Regions from separate parts of the Microbulbifer sp. ABH2_005 genome, predicted to be linked through region 2. Evidence: predicted binding sites of a transcription regulator. Region 2 holds the regulator's gene; each other region holds the start of a gene.
What was found. The regulator PhoB, encoded in region 2, activates phosphate uptake and scavenging genes when phosphate is short. The targets are predictions, from matches to a motif close to TGTCATAAANNTGTAACA.
Positions count from the first base shown of each region.

Region 1: the regulator PhoB is predicted to act here: its motif matches at 2,658-2,675, upstream of ACXAFI_RS13755 (substrate-binding domain-containing protein).
Region 3: the regulator PhoB is predicted to act here: its motif matches at 2,339-2,356, upstream of ACXAFI_RS01620 (PhoX family protein).

Region 1 covers NZ_JBSWWI010000001.1:3,148,809-3,154,164, reverse strand. Annotated here, with positions in the region: gene ald (alanine dehydrogenase) at 1-906, shown strand, start outside; gene ACXAFI_RS13755 (substrate-binding domain-containing protein) at 1,265-2,617, opposite strand; gene ACXAFI_RS13750 (16S rRNA (uracil(1498)-N(3))-methyltransferase) at 2,923-3,639, opposite strand; gene ACXAFI_RS13745 (6-carboxytetrahydropterin synthase) at 3,694-4,545, opposite strand; RNA gene ffs (signal recognition particle sRNA small type) at 4,675-4,772, shown strand; gene ACXAFI_RS13735 (M2 family metallopeptidase) at 5,030-5,356, shown strand, end outside.
Region 2 covers NZ_JBSWWI010000002.1:150,195-155,550, forward strand. Annotated here, with positions in the region: gene ACXAFI_RS18145 (DUF938 domain-containing protein) at 1-89, shown strand, start outside; gene ACXAFI_RS18150 (hypothetical protein) at 92-451, shown strand; gene phoR (phosphate regulon sensor histidine kinase PhoR) at 474-1,805, opposite strand; gene phoB (phosphate regulon transcriptional regulator PhoB) at 1,940-2,644, opposite strand; gene ubiA (4-hydroxybenzoate octaprenyltransferase) at 2,754-3,596, opposite strand; gene ACXAFI_RS18170 (chorismate--pyruvate lyase family protein) at 3,660-4,241, opposite strand; gene ACXAFI_RS18175 (dicarboxylate/amino acid:cation symporter) at 4,388-5,356, shown strand, end outside.
Region 3 covers NZ_JBSWWI010000001.1:368,230-373,585, forward strand. Annotated here, with positions in the region: gene pstS (phosphate ABC transporter substrate-binding protein PstS) at 1-55, opposite strand, end outside; gene ACXAFI_RS01620 (PhoX family protein) at 184-2,106, opposite strand; gene ACXAFI_RS01625 (TonB-dependent receptor) at 2,459-5,089, shown strand; gene ACXAFI_RS01630 (phytase) at 5,195-5,356, shown strand, end outside.

The sequences.
Region 1 (5,356 bases), on a different contig from region 2:
GAGTGCGAAATGCTGCGCCCCGGACAGGTTCTTTACACTTACCTGCACCTGGCTCCAGATCCCAAGCAGACCGAGCTCCTGGTTAAATCCGGTGCTACCTGCATTGCTTATGAAACCGTGACCGACCGTTTCGGCGGCCTGCCACTATTGGCGCCGATGTCTGAAGTTGCCGGCCGTATGTCCGTACAGTGCGGTGCGCACCACCTGGAGAAAGCTCAGGGTGGCCTGGGTGTATTGCTTGGCGGCGTTCCCGGTGTAGCTCCTGCCAAGGTGCTGATTATCGGTGGCGGTGTGGTTGGTACCAATGCGGCCAAGATGGCGCTGGGCATGGGTGCCGATGTCACCATTCTGGATCGCTCCCTGCCGCGCCTGCGTCAACTGGATGATATCTTCGGCGGCGCTGTGCGTACTGAATACTCCACTAACGATGCGATTGAAAAGCACGCTTTGGATGCGGATTTGGTCGTAGGTGCAGTTCTGATTCCTGGCGCTGCAGCTCCGAAGCTGTTGACTCGCGATATCATCAGCCGCATGAAGAAAGGTGCTGTGGTTGTGGACGTGGCTATTGACCAAGGCGGTTGTTTCGAAACCTCCAAAGCGACCACTCACCAGGAGCCCACTTACGTTGTTGACGGTGTGGTGCACTACTGTGTTGCCAATATGCCCGGTGGTGTAGCGCGCACCTCTACCATGGCTCTGAACAACGCTACCCTGCCTTACGCTGTAGCATTGGCCAATAAAGGTGCCAAGCAGGCATTGTTGGATGATGCCAATTTGCTGGAAGGTCTGAATGTCCACGCCGGTATGGTGACTTACAAGGCAGTTGCCGATGTATTGGGTTATGAGTTTGTTGATCCCAAGCTGGCTTTGCAAAAAGTTGCCGAGGCTGAAGGCGCTGTAGCTTAATAATTTGCGGCTGCTATGCAGCTGCTTATTGAACAAGAAAGCGGTAACGCGCTTGTTTTGAAGGGAATTTTCCCCGGAGCGCTCTTTGGCGTTCCTCTCTGTGAGACCTGGTGGCCTCTGTCACCATTGTAGCCGCGTTTGTACGCGGCTTTTTTATGACTGCTGTATTGCTGTCCTTTATCGGGGCCGGTGTTACTGCAAGATAAATAGTCCACTTCCCAACCGTATTTCTCCCCTTAATCAATACAATTATCGGTATCGAAATAAAAAAGGGGAGGTCTCTCTAGCCTCCCCACGGTTGTTTATGCGCCCAGTTTCTATCGTCTCTTCTTCCCTGAGCCTGGCCGGGTTTTAAGGGTTAGAACAGCCAGACTTCAACTCGGCGGTTCTTGATTTTGGCTCTGGAATTATTAGAGGCAATAGGGAGGTAGGCTCCAAAGCCCTGAACGGGAGCGGTATTGATTTTATGATCGCGCAGAGCTGAGCGGACGGTCACTGCGCGAAGTTTGGATAGGATAACCGAACGCTCTGGGCTGACTTTTTCATCGCCAAACCCGATAAGTAATAGTTCTCGTCCCTGGTTTTGCGGTTTTTCCATAAACTTTGCCAGTCTCTCAATATCCTGCTGAGCCTTGTTGTCCAGTGAGGCGCTGCCCTCTGAAAATCGGAAATTAATACTGAGGCGCTCAGCATTTCGAGTCAGTTCCAAATATTCACTTGGTCCTTCCCGAGACTCCTCTGGTTTAAAGCCGATGGGAGTTTGCGCGACGAACCCGGAGGATTTCACCTGCTCTTGCCCCGACTCACTCTGTACAAAACGTAGAAATTCTTCTGCTGTTGAGTTGGAGGAATAGACTGGAGTGTATAAGAAAAGGCGGCGCGACAGGGGGTAGTCTTCCGTAGCGATGGTCAGGTGCTCAGGAGCCTGTGGGAGTGTATTTTGATCGGAAACGGCTACGGATTTTGCCTGACGAATGGATGCTAGCCCAACAAAACCGATTCCGCGCGGGTCTGAAGTAACAAGGTCGGAAAGTTGATCGTTGGACTCATAGCGCTTGGCCCTGCTGGAGAGAGAGTAGCGCTTGCCTAGCACCAGGCTTTTAAAGGTATCCCAGGTCCCGGACTGATCATCTCGCGCATAAATATTAATGCGGCCCTTGCCTTTGCCAAGTTCCGACCAGTCTTTTATTTGGCCGGAAAAAATAGCACTGATTTCCTGTAAGGTCAGTTGGTTAATAGGGTTGCGCGGATGCACGATAATCGCCAGTCCATCAATAGCAATGACATGTTCAGCCTTGCGGCTGCGCATATCACCCATTTGGCTTAGGGCGCTGAACTCGCTGTCTTTGATAGGGCGCGAAGCCATGGCGATATCTGCTTGAGCCAGTTTGAGTCCCTTAAAACCAGTGCTGGAACCGTGAGCAGCTATATCGACAAATACAGTGTTATTGCCAACTTTTGCCTGCACTCGCACTTCGTTGGGAGTTCCGAGTGGCTTGATACTGATATCAGTGGCTCCCTTCGCAGTGAAATAGTCGTGAACCAAGCTGGGCGCCAGCTGAGCACCAATGGTATTAGAGCCGTGTAGGCTGAATAATTTTCCATTGCTGTCTGAAGAAAAAGGCGAGACTGCGGCAGAGACAATTGGGCTTAGAAGGCAAACAAGAAGAAATGTTATTGAGCGGCATAATCGCTGAAAAAATAGGTACATGTGATCCTGGACCCTAGGGAAGTAAAACGAGGCCGCAAAATATGTCTTATTTATGACAAAATGATGAAATCTTGATGAATAAAGCGTGCAAAAGTCTCAAACTTAAGTTCAGCGCAGGTCATGGCGCTGGAGCAATAAACTGGAGCAATCAAGAGGTCATGTTGCCGAGGCTTTTTGAATGCAAAAAGGTTAGCGACATTAAACGTTGGTGAGAAATTTGAGAAATGCGGGTCACAAGCACCATCAAGCGTTATGAAGCTGGCTTGTGACTACTCCGCGAGATTTTTCCTTTGGGTTTGTTATTACTAACTGGAGGGAAAAAGTCGGCTTACCAGAACTGGCAGAGCCGTCTCTACCCGGAGAATCCGTGGGCCCAAGTGTACAGAATGGAATCCGGCTTCTTTGAGCTTTTCAACTTCGTAGGCAATAAATCCCCCTTCGGGGCCAATCGCCAAGGTGCAGTTCTCACTGAGGTCCATTGGACAGGACGTGCCACCGATAGGGTGGGCCACCAATTTGTGTGAACCTTGAGAGAGTTCGGGTAGCTCATCCTCTACGAAGGGTTTAAAGCGTTTGCGCAAGAGAATTTCCGGCATTTGAGTATCGACAGCCTGTTCAAGTCCGAGCAGGCATTGTTCGAACAGTTTCTTCTCGTCCAGCCAGGGGGTTTGCCAATAGGATTTTTCCACCCGGTAGCTATTGATCAAGACCAGCTTCTTAACTCCCAGTGCAGTGATATGCTGAATAATGCGCTTCAGCATTTTGGGGCGTGGCAGTGCCAGGATCAGGGTGATTGGTGGAGGTGGAGGCGGATTCCTTGTTAGTTCCACCCGCAGCTCTACCTGTTGATCGTCGAGACTGGCAATTTGCCCAGAGCCGATATTTCCATTCAGCAGGCCCACGCGCAGTTGCTGGCCGGGCTCGGCCCGGTGAACTTTGATAATATGTTCCAGCCTGCGGCCGGAGAGGCGGACGATATCGGAGCTGATAAAGTCAGCTTCATGTAAAAGAATCAGGTTCAAAACCGGGTCTCTTGAGACTATAGAAAATTACTGTTGCGAATGAGTCTTCACCGCTCACCGCTTAGTACTGGCAATGGCGCCCTTACCGAGGCCCTCATAGGCGCGAACCTTGATTTCAACGCCCGGGTGCTTTTCTGCGAGAGTTGTGGCGATATATTGAGCCAATTGCTCAACGGTGGTATCGCAATCCAAAATTTCACAAGCACTAGCGGGTAACTCTAGCGTGAAATCTCCCTGTTGGGCTCGATAGGCGAAGGTTAGGCTGTGTGTATTTTCGTTATCGTCTTGGCAAAGATCTTCCCGGGTGCCCAAATAAATATCTTTCCAGCGTTGCGCCCACTCTTGCTCTAATTGCTCGTCTCGATTTCCCTCGACAAATATTTGGATTCGGGAGCGGTGGCCGTGGGCAATGCGCTGGCAGTTACCCTGGTGTTTTTTCAGGCCGTGGCTGTAGTGATAAAAAGCATCCTGGATTTGCTCGTCTTCAAACGACAGCTTGAGCTGTTCGACACTGGCGGGGAAGGAGCTGGCCAGTTGTTGCACACTCCAGCGGGCAACATTTTCTGCATTGATAATGTCACTTTCCACCAGGGCGAATGCCTGCCCCGGTCCCGATACTGAGATTTGTTCTCCACTCGCGAGCAGCCACTCAAGAGAGATATTGCCATCTTGATGGGTCAGTGTCAGACCGGGGGCAAGGGTGGGAACCAAGAGGCGATGGTCGAGCTGATCATCTAACCAATGGCGCAATGTCTTTTTAACGATACCAAAATCGCAAACCATACCCTGGTTATCGAGTGCGCCATCCAGGGCGGCATTCGCCAGCCAGGTTTCGCCTACGAGGCCGCGCTGATGGTCCAGGTAGCTGAAATCAACATTGGTCAAATTATCGACAAACAGGTGCATGGGTAACTCTTCAGAAGGGGGTAAAGTAGTAGTCGCCTATTATAACCTGTTAATAGGGCTGGAACTCGCGCCTTTAACCCTCTATAATCGCGCCCTCTTCGGATGCACCGAAGATCGTTGTGGTGGCCCTTCCGGTCCCCTCGCAATGAACAGCTGTGAACCCCGCCAGGCCCGGAAGGGAGCAACGGTAGCAGTGGTATCATGTGCCGAGGGTGTTGCTGGTTGGGCCGCCTCCTTAAATGCCCTCCTTTTTACTGATCCCCCATTTCCTTTATTCCTGTATCTCATCGTCGTTCGCTCTGACTGCTCCCGTCGGCCTGTTGTTTCCGATAGCACCGTATTTTTCCCCAGAAAACGGCAAATATGGGAGATTTTGTGCCGATCTGCATTTAACTTTAGGGCTTACCATCGCTGGTAACGGCAGGCTTATGCTATAAACGGCGACAGTTATAACTAGGCCCAATAATGATTATCTGAGGGGAAGATGAAGAAAGTTGCTCTTGCCATTGCAGCTGCAGTCGCGCTGTCTGCCTGTGACAGCGGCCAGCAGTCACAAAAATCCATGGGGGTGGCGCAGGCCACTGCAGAAAGCCCTGCGGCCAAAAAGAGTCCACTGACAGCTGAGGATGCCAAAGCATTCCTTGATGATGCACAGGCCCGCCTGGAGAAAATGGCCCAGGAAATGAGTCACGCCGCTTGGTTGGCATCTACCTATATCAATCTTGACTCGCAGTATGTGGAGGCTCTCGCTTCTGAGCGCTATACGACCATGGCTGTAGAGCTCGCTTCAGAGGCGGCTAAATTCAATGAT
Region 2 (5,356 bases):
GGGATGTGGGCATGCAGCGAGAAGAATTAAATTACCTGCCGGCGAACAATCAGTTGGTTGTTTGGCGTAAAAACGATAACAAGGAGTGATTATGCCCGTATGGTTTGAAGTGTCGGTCGTTGTGGCGTTTGCCATAGGGGCGGTTTTCTTTTTCGCTAAATACCGCGAGACTGCCGCCGCCCTGCATGAGAGTGAGCGCATGAAAACACGCCTCTCCAATGACTTGAATCGCTATAAGGATGTACCGCGGCTGCGCGCGTTGCGCGATGCATTAGTCGGTACCAAACCTCTGCCCGTAGATGATGACGGCAATGAGCATCTGCTATTGCGGGATGGAGACTTGCAGTTGCATCACCTGATTTTGCGCCGGGAGAGTACCCCGGTGCACGATGAAGAGGAAGCTACCTACATAAAAGATGGTGAGCCGGTAAAACTATCAGAATTTGAATAGTTTTTACTGATGAAAGGGCGGATCAGGAATCCGCCTTTTCGTTTTGTAGCAGTGCCCTGGAGGGTTTCTCTTCCAGCTTGGTAGAAGGAAAGTGCAGGGTGAAGGTACTGCCCTGACCGGGGACGCTCCGAACACTCATTTCTGCGCCGTGGCGCAACAGTACATGTTTGACAATGGCCAGGCCCAATCCTGTACCGCCACTATCGCGGGAGCGACCGGGGTCGACTCGGTAAAAACGTTCGGTAAGACGCGGGATATGAATCGGATCTATGCCGATACCCTGGTCCTGCACACTGAAGTGTCCGCCGTCCTTATCCTGCCACCAGCGCAGCTGGATTTCTCCGTTCCCCGGACTGTATTTCACCGCATTGAACGCAAGATTAGCGAAGGCGCTGTGTAGCTCGCTGGCATCGCCGCGAATGCTGCAATCCCCTTCGCAGTCCACCGTGACCGGGTGGCGGTCACCGCTAAAGCTGCGCGCCTCCCGGGCAACCCGCTCCATCAACTCGCGGACATCCACGGAGACGTCGCTGGATTTCCGCTCGGAAGTCTCCAGGCGTGCCAGGAGAAGCAGATCGTTGACCAAAGTGGTCATACGCGCGGCTTGTTCCTCCATCTGAACCAGGGGGCGTCGCCAGGCGGGGGGAGCCATATCGCTGCTCTGTAGGGTTTCCAGGTAGCCGGCGATTACGGTGAGCGGAGTGCGCAGTTCGTGGGAGACGTTAGCGACAAAATCCCGGCGCATCTGCTCGAGATTGTGCAGGCGAGTGATATCGCGAACGATCACCAGAGCTTCATCCTTGCCGTAGCGGGTGACTTCCAGCTGTAGGTGAAGAGCTTCATTGCCTGGGGCCTGCAGGGTCAGTGGTCCACGGGGACTGTTGTCCTCGCTGTGCATATAGCTGACAAATCCGGGATCGCGCACGAAGTTCACCAGGGACTGTCCCTGATCGCTGGACTGTAGGCCGAGCAGCTCGCCGGCGGCGGGGTTCCACCAGGCCAGGTGGTCGCCATTTTCCAATGCCACAATACCTTCGCGCAGGGCACTGGTACTGTCCTGAACACGGCGCAACATGGCATGCAGCTTTTGTTTTTCGCGGCGGTGGCGGCGCTGCATGCGGTAGAAGTCGTCGTAGATTTCGCCCCAGATGCCAAAAGCGGTGGGCGCAGGGCCGCGGCGGCCATTGGCCAGCCAGCGATTGAAGCGGTGCTGTTGCCACAGTACCGAGAGCAGGTAGGCTGCCAGCCCTAAGATCAGGGTCAAGGACCACTCGGAGGTGGTGAACCCTAGGGTTAAGCAGCCCAGTGCAATAATTAAAAAGCGCGAAAATTCGCCAATACTGCGATCCAACATAGCCTTGCCGTGTTACCTGGCGGTCGTCGGGAGGGCTGGTATCCACCCCCGCACTCAGTACATCTTAGAAACCCGATCCTCTACAGGAGTGACCAAGGGTTACCGCGGGAGTCAGTGCCGATCCAGAAGGATTGTCACACTTTTTCGACAGTTTGCACAGAAAATCGATAGCCGGTGCCGCGCACTGTCTGGATATAGCGGTCGTGACCATCCAGTGCCAGTGCCTTGCGTAGGCGGCGGATATGTACGTCGACCGTGCGCTCCTCCACATACACATTACCGCCCCAGACATGATCCAGCAGTTGGGTGCGGGTGTAGGCGCGCTCCTGGTGAGAGAGGAAGAAGGTCAGCAGGCGAAATTCGGTCGGGCCCATATCCACCGGCTGTCCCTTGATGTTGACCCTGTGGCTGATAGGGTCCAGAACCAAATCTCCGGCGCTGAGGGGGTCTTCGGGAGTGGCTGGGCCGGCGCGACGCAGTACCGCCTTGAGGCGCGCCACCAGTTCCCGGGGAGAGAATGGCTTGGTGATATAGTCGTCGGCGCCCGTCTCTAACCCTTTGATTTTATTATCTTCTTCACCCTTGGCGGTGAGCATGATAATGGGCACCGCAGTGGTCAGCTCGTCGCGCTTGAGGCGGCGGGCCAGCTCCACACCGGACACATCGGGCAGCATCCAATCGAGGAGAATGAGGTCTGGCTTTTCGTCGATGACCAGGGCGTGGGCCTCCTGGGCGTTCTCCGCCTCCAGGCAGCGGTAGTCTGCCATTTCCAACGCCACCCGCAGCATATCGCGGACTGCTGCTTCGTCGTCGACAATCAGGATTGTTTTACTGTGCATTTGGCTGCCATACCCGTTCTGTTGTCAGAAGTTCCCGGTTATGACCGGGGATTAAACGGGATTTATATGACAAATATATGACGGTTGTGCCTCAACTCCCAGACCTGGATCAATTGAAGAGGTAATGCAGGAATATTCCGGCAAATATCGCCAATCCTACCCAGTTGTTATGGAGAAATGCTTTGAAGCAGGCGTTTCTGTCCCGGCCGCGGATCAGCCACTGCTGGTAGGAAAAGAGCGCCGCCACGATAGCCATAGCCACATAGTAAATGGCGCCGAGAGCAAAGCGCTGGCCCATCAACAGTAGTGCCAGTAACACCAAAACCTGCAGGGCTGCAGTCATGGCTCTGTCCATATCCCCGAACAGAATTGCCGTGGATTTGACCCCGATTTTCAGGTCGTCATCCCGATCCACCATGGCGTAGAAGGTGTCGTAGCAGAGAGTCCACAACAGGTTGGCAGTATAAAGAAGCCAAGCCTGTGGCGGGACTTCGCCAGTCACTGCGGCAAAAGCCATGGGGATGCCCATACTGAATGCCGCACCCAGTACCACTTGTGGCAGGTGAGTATGGCGCTTAGCGAAGGGGTAGCAGAAGGCCAATGCCAGTGCTGGCAGTGATAATAAAATCGTTAGCCGGTTGGTGGTGAGGACCAGTAGAAAAGCCGCGAAGCTGAGCCCGGCAAAGAGGCCCAGGGCTGCCTTGGGGGTAATACTTCCTGTGGCGAGTGGGCGCGTGGCGGTGCGCTTTACATGGCCGTCAATCTCGCGGTCGGCAAAGTCGTTTACCGCACAGCCGGCCGCACGCATCAGTATGACTCCCAGGGTGAACACCGCAAACAGGTGCAGCCCTGGCCAGCCGCCCGCGGCGAGCCAAAGTGCGGCCCAGGTTGGCCATAGCAGTAGCAGGGAGCCGATGGGCCTATCCATACGCGCCAATTGCCAGTAGGGCATTACTGCGGGCCAGCGCGCGGCGATTTGTTGGCTGATCACGGTAGCTTATCTCCCTGTGTTTGGTTATTGGTTTGTGGGGGCTATGGGTGGGCCGTCGGGACGAAAGTGCGTGAGGAAGGCCTCTGCCACCAGCAGGGGTTTGCCCCGCAGCCAAAATATTGAACGGCGCCCCCAGACGTTATCGCCCTCGTTGCAGAGCCCTTGAGCCTGCAAATCGGGGTTGCGGCGCAACTGGTTGAACTCTATTTCACCGCGGCGGATTCCCGGTTCGCTGAAAAGCAGCTCCCCCAGGGGGCGGCTGTCCAGGCTGCGCAGGTTGCGGGACTTGCCCTGCAGGCTACGCAGGGGCAGGACACTGCGTGCGTAAACCCAGGGCTGGCCACAGCCCAGCAATAAAACCTCCCGCACCAGGGCGCGGCTGCGGCGATTTAAATTGAGTGCGCGGCATTCCTCGGCGCGAGGCAGTTGCCAGCTCTGGCCTAGTACCCGCACGCTAAAGTCCCCTCCACTTAATTGCTTCAGGGCTGCAGTGAGCGAACCGGTGTAGGCCAGCCACGGCATCAGGTTTTCCGGTGGCTGGGACTGCGCCGGTTCAAATGGCCGCCCCTGCCAATCGCCTGCAGGTACAAATGGAGATTGGTGCAACGATAACTCCGGAGTCTGCAAAAGGGGGCATTGTACCCTGCCCTCTGGCGGCTGGCGCCACCCCGTTGGATTTTTGCTCACCGGGGCGGCAATGGATATAGTGCTCCCTTTAATGAAAACAATGAATTTATAAAGAGAAGCTTGTTATGGGGCTTACGACCAAAATTCTTCTGGGGATGGTGGCGGGCATCGGCCTGGGGGTCTTGTTCAATTACTTGAATGCCAGCCAGTTGTTGGGTGCCGGCGTTACCGAGGCCATCAATCTCTATCTGACAGAGGGGCTCTTCGACATCATCGGTCGGATCTTTATCGCCTCGCTGAAATTGATGGTGGTGCCACTGGTATTGGTTTCTCTGATCAGCGGTGCCTGTGCCCTGTCAGAGGGCAGCCGGATCGGGCCGCTGGCGGGTAAAACTGTTCTGCTTTATATGCTCACTACGGCGATTGCCATAACAGTGGCCTTGTGCCTGGCACTGGTATTCCAGCCTGGGGTGGGTGTGAGTGAGGCCGCTGCGACGGTAAATTCTACGTTCCAGCCAAAGGAGTCCCCGCCCCTTTCTGAAGTCCTGGTGAATATCTTCCCCACCAACCCGGTCGCGGCTATGGCCGAAGGCAATATGCTGCAGATTATCGTGTTTGCCCTGTTGATGGGCTACGCGATTTCCCGTTGCGGTGAGCCGGGCCAGCGAATTGCCGCTTTCTTTAACGATTTGAATACCGTTGTACTGCGCATGGTTGGGGTGCTGATGGTATTTGCACCCTATGGGGTATTTGCTCTATTGGCGAAGACATTTGCGGATCTTGGCTTCAGTGGGTTAGTGCAACTGGGTAAATACTTCCTGGTCGTTTTATCTGCCCTGTTGCTCCATGCCCTGGGTGTTTACTCGATTATCTTGAAGCTTTTGAGCGGCCTCAACCCGCTGGAGCTGATAAAGAAAATGTGGTCGACCATGGTCTTCGCTTTCAGTACCGCATCCTCAGCGGCCACCATTCCGGTAACTCTGTCGACGGTGGAAAAGCGTCTCGGCGTCGATAACAAGATCGCTGCTTTTACTGTACCCCTTGGCGCCACTATTAATATGGATGGCACCGCGATTATGCAGGGGGTGGCTACG
Region 3 (5,356 bases), on a different contig from region 2:
CCACCACCAGGATGACTGCAAGGCGGCGTAGAACAGCGGCGCACCTCGATAACATGGGGTACCTCAACTAAATGGCCGCCAGCCTCTTATTCGAGGCCGGCGGCGAGCCGCAAAAAAGGGCTTCAATAGAAAAATTCTAGCAGGGCTGGCGGCGCCGTGTGAAAGTGCGCCGCCCCAATGATATTAACTACCTACTTCGCCGCCATCGTCCCGGTAGATGGCCAATACCGAGGGGCGCGGTGGTAGCTCTGGGTTGTTATCCGGCCAGCGGTGCAGGGGTTGGTCGTAGGTAGAATTGAGGGCATCGGCGGGGTGTTGCACCGAGACAAACAGGGTTTTGCCATCAGGAGTAAACTCTGGGCCGCATACTTCGGCGCCCCGGGGGCAACCAAAGAAGTGCTTGGGCGCGGCGCGCAGTGGGCCCTCGGTGGCTATGGCCCAGAGTCCATCGTGAAAGCCGAAGCTCTCACAGCCGTCTGTGGCCACCCACATATTGCCCTGGGGATCGAAGGCGACATTATCCGGATTGGCAAACCAACCGTGACTGGAAATGTTGTCGCTGGATTGCTGGCCGTAGGCGCCGCGTTCCAAGGGGTTTTCGGCATTGGGGTTACCACCCAGAAGAAACTGCCGCCAGCGAAACTTGTCGTTAGTGTGATCTCTTGCGCCACTTTTTCCAGGGGGAACAATTTCCAAAATATGCCCGGCAGCGTTGCGTGCGCGGGGATTGGCAGCATCCACTCCATCCTCGGCGCGGCGTTTATTCTTGGTCAGCATTACATAGGTGCAGTCGTTGTGGGGATTGGTCTCCACATCCTCCGGGCGATCCATGGGGGTAGCGCCCAGCAATGCGGCGGCTCGGCGAACATCAATCAAGACATCTGCCTGGTTGTGAAAACCATTTTTACTGCTTAGAGGCCCCTGCCCGAATACCAGCGGCAGCCACTGTCCGCTGCCGTCCTGATCAAAACGTGCGGCATAGAGTGTGCCCTCGGTCAGCAACTTGCGATTGTGGACCGGATCTTGTGGAAGGTAAGCCTCTTTCGAGACATAGCGGTAGACAAACTGACCCTCGTCATCATCGCCGCCATAGGCCACTGCGGGTTGGTTAGGCTTGCATACCAGGGTAAAGCCCTCGTGTTCAAACCGGCCCAGGTTGGTCAGTTTGCGCGGAGTGGACTGGGGATCGTAGGGGTCGTACTCCACCATCCAGCCAAAGCGGTTGGGCTCGTTGGGTTCGTGTTGGATATCAAAGCGCCGGTCGTATTCGCCCAAGTTGCGGTTGTGGGGTGTTATACCGAAATCGCGATGATTGCGTGCCTCGCGAGGGTCCTCGATCTTGTCGGGGTCACCCTGGAAAGCGCCGCCAAACCCCTCTTCGGCCACCAACACCGTGCCCCAGGGGGTCTTGCCACCGGCGCAGTTGCCAATGGTGCCGAGCACCTGGGCGCCAGAGGGATCTGCAGTGGTTTGCAGGCGCTTGTCCCCGGCGGCGGGGCCGCTAATTTGCATCGGCGTGGTTGAGGTGATGCGGCGGTTATAGGGGCTGTCTAAGACAGGCTGCCAGCCCTTGCCTGCGCGCTTGATTTCCACAACCGAGTGCCCGCAGGCGGCCATTTCTATTGCGACGTGCTCTGCGCTGACACCACGGGTGGCACTATATTCATCGTTATAGTCGGAAAACATCAGGTGCGGCTGGGTATATTCGTGGTTTACACACAGCAGGCCGCGATCGCTATTGCCGCTCTGGCAGTGAATATCACCGCGCCCCGCAGGGGTATCCTCTGCCAGTGGCATAAAGGCGATAAAGTCATTGTTGTAGCCAAAGCGTTGCGACTGACTCTGTACGGTCAGTTTTTTCGGATCAAACTGCTCGATGTTATCGACAATGGGGTCGCCCCAGCTCAGCAGAATATCAGCGCTATAACCCTGCGGCAGGTGATGGTTGAAATCCAGGCTATGGGGAATTTCCTGGAAAGAAAGATTCTTCTGTTTATGCTCCGAGCCACAACCGGGAATAAAGCTGGTGGCGGCGCCCGCAGCAGTGGCACCGCCTATGGCTTTGAGTAGCATTCGGCGGCCGGGATTTTTCGGGAAATCTTTCATTACAGCTGCTCCATTGCAGGAAACCTGAGAAAAAGGCTTTTATTGGACGACTAAAAAATCATAAGGTGGAAATTATTGTATTTTCTGGCTACCTCAACTGGTGACTCATCTATTTAGTTCAGTCTGCTTAGTTCAGTTTGCAGCCAATAAAGTTATAAGTAATAAATTTTTTGCTTAACACCAAATAAATAATGAATGATATTTCATTTTTGCGGGAATATTCCCAGGTATTTCTGAAAGCTTGATGACAGCTTAAAAAAACCGTCATGTAAAGTTCATAGTCGCCCACTAGTCTGCGCTCCAACTCATAAGCCACTAAATACGCCATCGGCATTAATCGGAGTGGGACGCCATGAAAAATACAAACATCAGTTTTCGATTGCCCAATGCACCCATTACCACACTTGCCGCCGCAATTTTTTGCGCCAATGCCACTCTGTGTGCTAATACCTATGCACAGGACAACCAGGCCCGTGCCATGGAAACGGTGACTGTTACCGCCCAAGCCAGCAACGCGCGCAGTGACCTGGATCGCCAGCGGGACTCCAACAAGCTGGTGGCGGTACAAACCTCTGATGCCATCGGTGAGTTGCCGGATGCCAATGTGACCGAGGCCCTGCAGCGGATGCCGGGGGTCTTTATCGCCCGCGACCAGGGGGAGGGGCGTTTTGTGGGGGTGCGCGGTATAGATCCGAACCTGAATGCCGCCACCATCAATGGCGTGAGTCTGCCCGCACCGGAAACAGATAGTCGCGCTGTGGCCCTGGATGTGATTCCCTCAGACCTGCTCGCCAGCTTGGAAGTATTTAAGACCCTAACTCCAGATATGAGTGCAGACTCCATCGGCGGGGCGATAGAGATCAAGAGTATCAACGCACTGGATTACGATGGCAGCCGCTATAAATTCAGCGTTGAAAACAGTTACAGCGATCTGCAGGAAGAGCACAGCCCCAAATACGCAGCCACCATGACCAATGTTTTCGATCTCGAGGGCGATAGGCGTTTCGGTGTTGCCCTGGCGGTTAGCCATCAGGAACGGGATTTTGGTTCTGAAAATATCGAGACCGATGGCAGCTGGAGACAACTTGTGGCCGAGGATGGTAGTGAGGGAATCGGTGCAACCGAAATAGAGCAGCGGGACTACACCATTACCCGCGAGCGCACCGGCGTGGCCGCCAATTTTGATCTGGAACTGAGCAGTGACGCACGTATATATCTGCACAGTCTTTATTCCGACTTCTCCGATCAGGAGATTCGCCAGCGCAATTCCTGGAAACTGGATGCTGAGCGCGATGAGCCGGAAACGATTTCCAGAAATTCCGCAATTTGGGACGAGGCGGCACTGGAAAAGTCTCTGAAGGATCGCCTGGAAGAACAGGAAATTATTTCGACAGTACTGGGTGGTGAGCACAATTTCGAACAGTGGGGCCTGTTCTACGCGCTGGGCTATTCCCATGCGGAGGAATCCGAGCCTCACCGCCGTGATACCGACTTTGTCCTCGAACCACTGCGCCTGGGTTATGTGGAAGCCGATAAGACCCCGCGTATGGCGGTGGGCCGTTCCGATGCTGAAAGAATATTAGACCCCGCTAATTACCAGTTGGACGAGCTGGTGATTGAGGATAATTTCACCGAGGATGAGGAGCTGAGTGTACGCTTGGATTTTTCCAGGGAAATAGAGTGGGGAGATTATGCCTCAACCGTGCAGTTTGGCTTGCACGAACGCCAGCGGGAAAAGAGCGGTGACCTGAATGCCAGTGTTTATGATGGCTTTGGTGGTGATTTTACGCTGGTAGATTTTGTCCGCAACGATATCGACTACGGCCTCGATACTTTTGGGTCGGGAGTTAACCCTGGCAGTCTCAACAGCTTTATCAATCGCAATATCGCCAGTTTTGAATTGGATGAAACCGAAACCGCGCTCTCCTCTGCGCGGGATTATAAGATGCAGGAAGATATCAGCGCACTCTATGTGATGAATACCATAGAACTCGATCGTATCCAGTGGGTTTTTGGTGTGCGCTATGAGCACACCGATTTCAGTGCCGAAGGGATGCGTGTCATCGAATCTGAGGAGCCGGTGCCCGATGCTGATCCTATCGCTGAAGAGGTCTATGTCAGTGCAGTCAACTTCCAGCGCGATTACGATCATTTCTTTCCCAGTGTCAACTTCAAGTTTGACTACAACGATAATATTGTTCTACGCGCAGCTTACACCGAGTCCCTTTCACGTCCCTCGTTTGGTCACCTGAATCCGTCACCGACTAAAATTGAGTACGACGACGGTGAGCTGGAAGTGGAAGCTGGCAACCCGAATTTACAACCCTACGAATCCCGTAACCTGGATATCTCTGCGGAATATTACGCGGACCACCTGGGTATGTTCTCCCTTGGGCTGTTCCATAAAGATATCGACAACTTTATTGTGATGTCCGATGTTTCCCTTAGCGCGGACTTGACTCAGTACATCGGCAACCTGGCAGTGGAAGAAGCTGAGGTAATGCAACCCATCAATGGTGACAGTGCGCGAATTAATGGCGCTGAGTTGGCCTGGACACGGGGTTTTGATAACGGCTTTCTCTTGCGCGCCAATGCGACACTCACCGATTCTGAGGCCCGGCTTGGCCTGGGGTCGGATCGTCAGCGTAGTGACAAAATCTCTCTACCTTCCCAGGCCGATTTGGTGGGGAACTTTATTGTCGGCTATGAGCGCGATGCCTTCAGCTTGCGTTTGTCCGCCGCTTTCCGCAGTGAGCAACTATTGGAGGTAGACATGGAGGATGCCTCTCGCGATCGCTACGAAGAGGATCACCTACAATTGGACCTCTCCGCTCGTTACCGTTTTAGCAACGGCCTGCAGCTGACATTCACCGGGGTGAACCTCACCGATGAACCCTACTATGTGCATAACTCCGGCTTTAACGGCCAATATGAAGAATATGGCCCGATCTACGCCTTAGGGCTGAGTTACAGCACTTTCTAATTAGGCTGTTTCTAAAGTCTCTTTGAAAATAATAGCGCAGTTGCATGCGCAATTTATCGAACCCTGCCTGTGCGGGGTCTACTCTCTGAAATGTAACTGCCACCCATGAACAAGCTGCGTTTGATTTTTGTACTCACTCTCTGCATCACTCTGCTTTATGGCTGTGGTCATGAAATGGATTCTGTTTTACGCATAAAAAAAGCACTGCCCCAACAGGTCCTCTCACTTGGGGCAATAGAAACCGAGCAGATACTGCCGGTACAGGTG